3 regions of the Streptomyces sp. TRD_SC_5 genome follow, and region 1 is predicted to be linked to each of the others. Evidence: riboswitches for the same ligand, from Rfam matches in the RefSeq annotation. Region 1 holds a riboswitch; each other region holds the start of a gene.
The links. A riboswitch is a leader RNA that binds a small molecule or an ion and turns the genes downstream of it on or off. The one in region 1 is predicted to bind cobalamin.
Positions count from the first base shown of each region.

Region 1 (2,192 bases):
CAGGTCTTCACCCGCGAACGCTTCGACCCGCAGAAGGTGTACGGCCCCCGCGAGAGCGACCGGGCGGAACTGCGCCTGATCACCTGCGGGGGCACGTACGACAAGAAGGCCCGCACCTACACGGCGAACGTCGTCGTCTCGGCCTACCTGACGGGTACGGGCAAGGGCTGAGCAGCTGTCACTACGCCGCTACCGGCGCGGCGGCCGGAGCCGTGCGGGCCGCGGCCCGCAGGCCCAGCGCCCCGAAGACCCCCGCGAACACCGCCCACAGCAGCGCGTGCGACGCCAGCGACAGGATCCGGAAGTCCCACAGCAGCGTCGCCGCCACCGGGACCTCGTCCGGGTTGCCCGGCAGTGCGAAGAGCACCGCGAGCGTGGCGACGGCCGTGACGGCCACCGCGACCTGGCGCACCGGGACCGACCGGTCGGCGAGGCGTACGTACACCTGCCAGGCCAGCGCCATGCCGAGGACGCCGATCACGACGGCGGCCACCCACAGGCCTTGGCGGTTGGACACGGTGCCGGAGTCTCCGACACCGGGCGGGTTGGCGGGGTAGCGCAGGCCGGGCAGCAGCGAGACCGCCACGAAGGCGGCCGCGCCGAAGGCCAGGGCGCGGGGCCACGGCCGTTCACCGAGGCCCGTACGGCGGTGCACCAGGGCGTACGCGAGGGCGAACAGGGCGCCCAGCGCGAGGCCCGCGACGACCGCCGTGACGACCAGGCCGAAGTGCTGGGTGGAGCGGGAGAACAGTTCCTCGTGGTGCTGGACGGCCGTGGCGGCGGCCCCGTGCGCGTGTTCCTCGGCGGCCGAACGTGCCTCTTCGAGGCGGATCGCCCGGTCCATCAGGGGCTCGGCGAGGAGCAGCGAGAAGAGGCCGGTGGCAAGACCGGCCGCCCCGCCCGCCGCGAGCCCGCGTCCGAGCAGGGGCAGTACAGGTGTTGACATGGTGCGTACGGCCCCGATCAGTGGCAGGGGGCACCGAAGAGGTGCCGGCCGTCGTGAGAGAACTCGTGCAGGTAGTCGCCCGTCGCGGAAACGACCGTGCCGTTGTCCATGAAGACCGCGTAGAGCGCGATCACGGCGATGATCGCCGCGGCGGCCATGATCAGCCAGTCGCGGGTGGTGGTCGTGGCGGACGCGACCGCCGCGGTGTCGGTGTGCTGCGCAGTGTGCAGAGACATACCGGTGAGCCTCCTTCTGGGGTTTCCACGCCCCAATTCAGGAGGACGACGGGTCAGTTCCTGACTTCCGTACGGGAGCCGCCTTGGGCTCTCGTACGGTCACAGTGGCGGGACCGTCCCGGGATCGCACCGGGTTCCTGTCCACCGTCGCCTCGATGTGTGTGGAGTTGTCTCCCGGAGAGTCCCAGCCTGGCTGAGCACTGTCAACAGGCCCCCTGCCGCTGCCCGCAGGACCGGCTCACCTGGCCCGGCCGGCGACCCGCTCCCCCCGGGGCCGCCGACCGGGCCGGTCCTCGACCGCGGATGCCCGGGCTGCGGGAGAAGCCCGGCGTCGACGCGGGAGGCACGGAAGATCGCAGGGTCATTTTGACACCAAGTCACCGCAAGGTCACGGCGTGGCGACCGGCCCTCGCGCACCCGTGCCCGTACCCTTCCGCGCCCTCGCGCCGGGCCGGTGTGTCAGGATGGTTTCGACCGGATGTGTCCGGGGAGGGGCCGGGGGGTCCTCATATATTCAGTGCAGCCAAGGGGGATTGGATGTACGGCAGTTACAGCGGCCGTAGGCGCAGGAATTTCCGGGTGACAGCGATGGGGGCTGTGGGGGCCGCACTGCTACTGGCGGGTTGTTCGTCATCCGGCGGTGACGGAGGCGACGGAGGCGACCAACCGCCGGTGAAGCAGCAGCCGAAGGGCAGCGATCCGTACTGGGTCAATCCCGAAGGAACCGCCGCGAAGCAGGTCGCGGCGTACGCCAAGGAAGGCGACGACGAGAAGGCCGGCCTGATCAGGAAGATCGCCGAGCAGCCGGCCGCCGAGTGGATCCTGCCGGAGAACGCCGAGGCGCAGGCCAAGGGGTACACGGAGGCGGCGGAGAAGGCCGACCGTGACGCCTTGCTCGTCATGTACAACATCCCGCACCGCGACTGCGGGCAGTTCTCGAAGGGTGGCGCGGCCGACGGCAACGCCTACCGCGCGTGGGTCGAGGAGGTCGCCAAGGGCATCGGGGACCG
Region 1 covers NZ_JBWZZS010000001.1:2,609,000-2,611,191, reverse strand. The annotation lists gene AC1P0E_RS11970 (class F sortase) at 1-171, shown strand, start outside; gene AC1P0E_RS11965 (CbtA family protein) at 182-946, opposite strand; gene AC1P0E_RS11960 (CbtB domain-containing protein) at 964-1,182, opposite strand; cobalamin riboswitch at 1,217-1,386, opposite strand; gene AC1P0E_RS11955 (glycoside hydrolase family 6 protein) at 1,720-2,192, shown strand, end outside.

Region 2 (2,192 bases), 1.2 Mb from region 1:
TCCGGTACGCCGACGGGCCGGCCGGCGGCGTTGAGCACGGGCCGGTGCTCGACCCGGCCCGCGTACGAGAGCGTCCCGCCGAGCCGTACGCCGAGCGCGCCCGCGAAGGACGCCTCCACCGGGCCCGCGTTGGGGCTCGGATGCTTCGAGGCGTCCGTACGCCAGGCCCGCACCGCACCGCGAGGGTCGCCCCCGGAGACGGCCGCGACCGCTGCCAGGGCGGCCGTCAGCCGGGCCCCGGGCCAGCCGGCCACGTCGTCGAGGCGGGCCGAAGCCCAGCCGTAGCGCAGGTATTTGGCGGATTTGTGCCCCACCATGGCGTCAAGTGTGTTGATGGCGCGGAAGGCCACGAGCCCCGGCACACCGCCCAGCGCGCCCCACACCAGCGCGCCGACGACCGCGTCCGAGGTGTTCTCGGCGACGGACTCGACGACGGCGCGGGCGATCTGCTGGGCGTCCAGCGACTGCGGGTCGCGGCCGCACAGGTGGGGGAGGCGTTCGCGGGCGACCTCGATGTCCCCGGCCTCCAGGGCGCTGCCCACGGCACGGGCCTCGCGGCCCAGCGACGTACCTCCGACGACGGCCCAGGTGGCGGCGGCGGTCAGGGCGATCGCGGCGGCGGGGGAGCGGCGTACGGCGCGGGAAGCGAGCGCGGCGGCTCCGGCGGCGCCTCCGGCGCACACCAGGGTGTGCACCGCGCCCCACCCGCGGTGGTCACGCCACAGCAGGGACTCGACGGCGCCCGCGGCCCGCCCGAACGCGGCGACCGGATGCCCACGGCGAGGATCACCGAGGACGAGGTCGCCGATCAGGCCGGCGGTGGCGCCGTACGCGAAGATGCGATCGGCACGCATGGCTCAGCAGGCCGATGCGCCTCGAAGCGAACGCGTCGTGCTCTCAGGGATGTCAGGACTGACAGATCCGGCAGAACGGGCAGGACTGACTGAACGGCAGCCGGGCATGGCGGTATGTCCTCACTCAGGGTCCGCGCCCTGGTTCGACGTGACCGGCGGTGAGAGTTCCTGGCTCCCGGGGATCTCTTCCTCTTCCCCGGTCACAGTGGCGGGACCGCGCCGGATTCGCACCGGGCTTCCTCTCGTGCCGCCGTATTCGGCTCCGGCAGTCCACCACGCTCCGCGAACGCCGTCAACTTGCCGTTGACCTGCGACGGGAGAGTGTGCTGAGGCACACAGAAAGCGCCCCGCCGACGGCTGTTGAAGGCCGACGGCGGGGCGCTTTCTGCAATGGTTCGCGAAGGATCTTACCGGCGCGTCAGACGACGATCAGGTAGATCCCGTACGTCACGGCCGCCGCGCACAGCGCGAAGCAGGTGTACGCGCCGGTGCGGGCCAGGACGGCGGAGCCGCCGCCCTGCGCGGAGGCGCTCTCCTGCTTGGAGAGACCCACGATGCCCAGGGTGAACAGGCCAACCAGTCCCACGGTCGCCACGAGGCTCACGCCGAATACGGAGCCGAGAGCTACCCAGTCGATGTTCATGGTGATGTGTCCCTAGTCCTTACACCGCGGCCGGGCGGGCCGGCTCGGCGGAGCTGCCGGCCGGGGCCGGGATGGTGGTCATGAGGTCCTCGGCGGCGAGGGCCGCGGCCGTGGGCGGCACGCTGACGGCTGCCATGGCGGTCGTGACCACACCGGCGGGCTCGGCCTCCGCGTCCACGTCGTTGACGTTGGTGTGGTCGACCACCTGGCGGCGGGAGATGAACCAGATCGCGATGCAGGAGGCGACCAGGAAGACCGCGACGACCGCGACGCCCCAGTCGCCCTGCTTGGTCACGAACTCCGAGCCCGCGGCGATCAGGCCGGCGGCCGGCAGCGTCAGGCCCCAGGCGACGAACATCCGGGTGGCGGTGGACCAGCGGACCACGCCGCCCTTGCGGCCCAGGCCCGCACCCATCACGGCGCCGGAGCAGGAATGCGTGGTCGACAGGGAGAAGCCGAGGTTGGAGGAGGCGAGGATGACGCTGGCCGCGCTGGTCTGGGCGGCGAAGCCCTGCTGCGGCTGGAGGTCGGTGAGGCCCTTGCCCATGGTCCGGATGATGCGCCAGCCGCCCAGGTACGTGCCCAGCGCGATGGCGACACCGGCGGACATGATGACCCACATCGGGGGGTTGGAGCCGGGGGCGAGGACACCGCCGGCGACGAGCGCCAGCGTGATGATGCCCATCGTCTTCTGC
Region 2 covers NZ_JBWZZS010000001.1:1,449,758-1,451,949, reverse strand. The annotation lists gene AC1P0E_RS06805 (cobalamin biosynthesis protein) at 1-854, opposite strand, end outside; cobalamin riboswitch at 998-1,144, opposite strand; gene AC1P0E_RS06800 (hypothetical protein) at 1,273-1,497, opposite strand; gene AC1P0E_RS06795 (inorganic phosphate transporter) at 1,517-2,192, opposite strand, start outside.
Region 2: it holds a riboswitch for cobalamin, as region 1 does, so the genes downstream of both, AC1P0E_RS06805 (cobalamin biosynthesis protein) here and AC1P0E_RS11960 (CbtB domain-containing protein) in region 1, are expected to answer to the same signal.

Region 3 (2,192 bases), 2.3 Mb from region 1:
GGACGCCAGATCGCACGCCTCGAAGCCAAGATCGACCTGATCCTCGACAGCCTGGGCATCAGCCACACCGACCCGGAGATGGAGAAGGTCGTCGCGCTCCTCCAGGAGGGCAAGAAGATCCCGGCGATCAAGAGCTACCGCGAAATCACGGGAGCCGACCTCCTCCAGGCCAAGAACGCCGTGGAGCAGATGGAGCGCCGGCTCTGAGCCGGCCACGAGCACGTCATCCGCGAGGGCTGCCGCACACACCGGGCGCCGCCCAGCACGGGCCGTCACATCCACGGGATGCGACGGCCGTCGCCGTCAGCGCACCCACTCCTTCAGGGCTTCGGTCTCCAGGGTCAGTTCGACCGGGGCCGGCAGCGCGACGGGCTTGCCGAACGGGACGGTGTGCGCGTTCTCGTACCGGACGCCGTCGGGCTCGCTGTAGACCGTCACCTCGCAGGTGTCCCGGTCGATCAGCAGATAGACCGGGATGCCCGTCTCGGCGTACGCGCGGGGCTTTTCCACCCGGTCGCGCTGGTCGGTGTCGGTGTCGTACGAGGTGACCTCGACGACCATCAGCACCTGCTCGGTGTCGGCCCACTCGCCCTGGCCGACGAACGCACCGCTGGGCGCGAGGGAACCGTCGGGCCGGGCTCGGCCCTTGCGGTAGGCCTGCACCTTCAGTCCCTGGCCCGGGTAGAGCCACAGTTCGGGCCGTGACTGCAGACAGATGCGCGTCAGCCACTCGATGATCCGCCCGTGGTCCCCGTCCGGCACAACCCTGCTCCTCAGCCTCCCGTCGATGAGCTCCAGCCGCACACCCTCGGTCGTGCGGGCCAGTATGCGCGTGGCCTCGTCGAACTCTTCGGGGAGCAGGTGGGGCCGGTCGTCGATCGCTGACATGGGGCGTACCTCCTTGTGCTCACGACGATAGCGGAGCCCTGTGACAGCCGCAGTCACTCTTCCCGTGCGACACAACATGTGGGGGCTGCCTCATCCAACCGCCCCCACATGTATGCTCATGCTCGCTGTCGCCGCAGGGAAATCCGGTGTGAATCCGGAACTGTCCCGCAACGGTGTGATTGGTGCGCATTCGTGCACCCAGGAGTCCGACGACCTGCCGACGGCGTATCCGGCTCGACCGAACCGGATACCGACACGTCCGGGCCTCGCGGTTGGGCCGGTGGACGCTACGCGGTGTGCCGCCCTTCAAGGGTGACGCATGCCCGTACGCCCCCACTCCTCCTCCCGCCGGCCCCGAGCCGAGCGAGGGAGAGCACCCCGTGACCATCGCGCCAGCCGATCCGGCAACTGCCACGGAATCGACGGAGTCGTCCGACGGACCCGGAGCCGGGACCGCACTCCTGCGGACCCTCACCGACCTGACCGTCGACCTCCCCGACACCGACCCGGGCAGAGTCGCCGCCGCCGCCCTGCGCGGCCGCAACGCGGCGTCGGACGCGGCCGAGCTGCGGGGCCTCGCCACCGACGCCGCCGCCGGGCTGATCTCCGAGGACCCGGCGTACTCCCGCCTCGCAGCCCGCCTCCTGACCCGCACGATCCGGGACGAGGCGGCGACGCAGGGCGTCCGTACCTTCTCCGAGTCGGTCTCCGTCGGCCACCGCGAGGGCCTGATCGCCGACCGTACGGCCGACTTCGTGGCCGCCCACACGGTCCGCCTCGACGCGCTGATCGACCCGGCCGCCGACGACCGCTTCGGCTACTTCGGCCTGCGCACGGTCTACAGCCGCTACCTCCTGCGCCACCCGATCACCCGTCAGGTGATCGAGACCCCGCAGCACTTCATGCTGCGCGTGGCGTCCGGTCTCGCCAAGGACGAGTCCGCCGCGGCCGCCGACGAGGTCGCCGCGCTGTACCGCCTGATGAGCCGCCTCGACTACCTGCCGTCGTCCCCGACGCTCTTCAACTCCGGTACGCGCCACCCGCAGATGTCCTCCTGCTACCTGCTGGACTCGCCGCTCGACGAGCTCGACTCGATCTACGGCCGCTACCACGAGGTCGCGCGTCTCTCGAAGCACGCGGGCGGCATCGGCCTCTCGTACTCCCGCATCCGCGCCCGCGGCTCCCTGATCCGCGGCACCAACGGTCACTCGAACGGCATCGTCCCCTTCCTGCGCACCCTCGACTCGTCGGTCGCCGCCGTCAACCAGGGCGGCCGCCGCAAGGGCGCCGCCTGCGTCTACCTG
Region 3 covers NZ_JBWZZS010000001.1:4,949,157-4,951,348, reverse strand. The annotation lists gene AC1P0E_RS22890 (hypothetical protein) at 1-207, shown strand, start outside; gene AC1P0E_RS22885 (Uma2 family endonuclease) at 304-888, opposite strand; cobalamin riboswitch at 1,001-1,124, shown strand; gene AC1P0E_RS22880 (ribonucleoside-diphosphate reductase subunit alpha) at 1,269-2,192, shown strand, end outside.
Region 3: it holds a riboswitch for cobalamin, as region 1 does, so the genes downstream of both, AC1P0E_RS22880 (ribonucleoside-diphosphate reductase subunit alpha) here and AC1P0E_RS11960 (CbtB domain-containing protein) in region 1, are expected to answer to the same signal.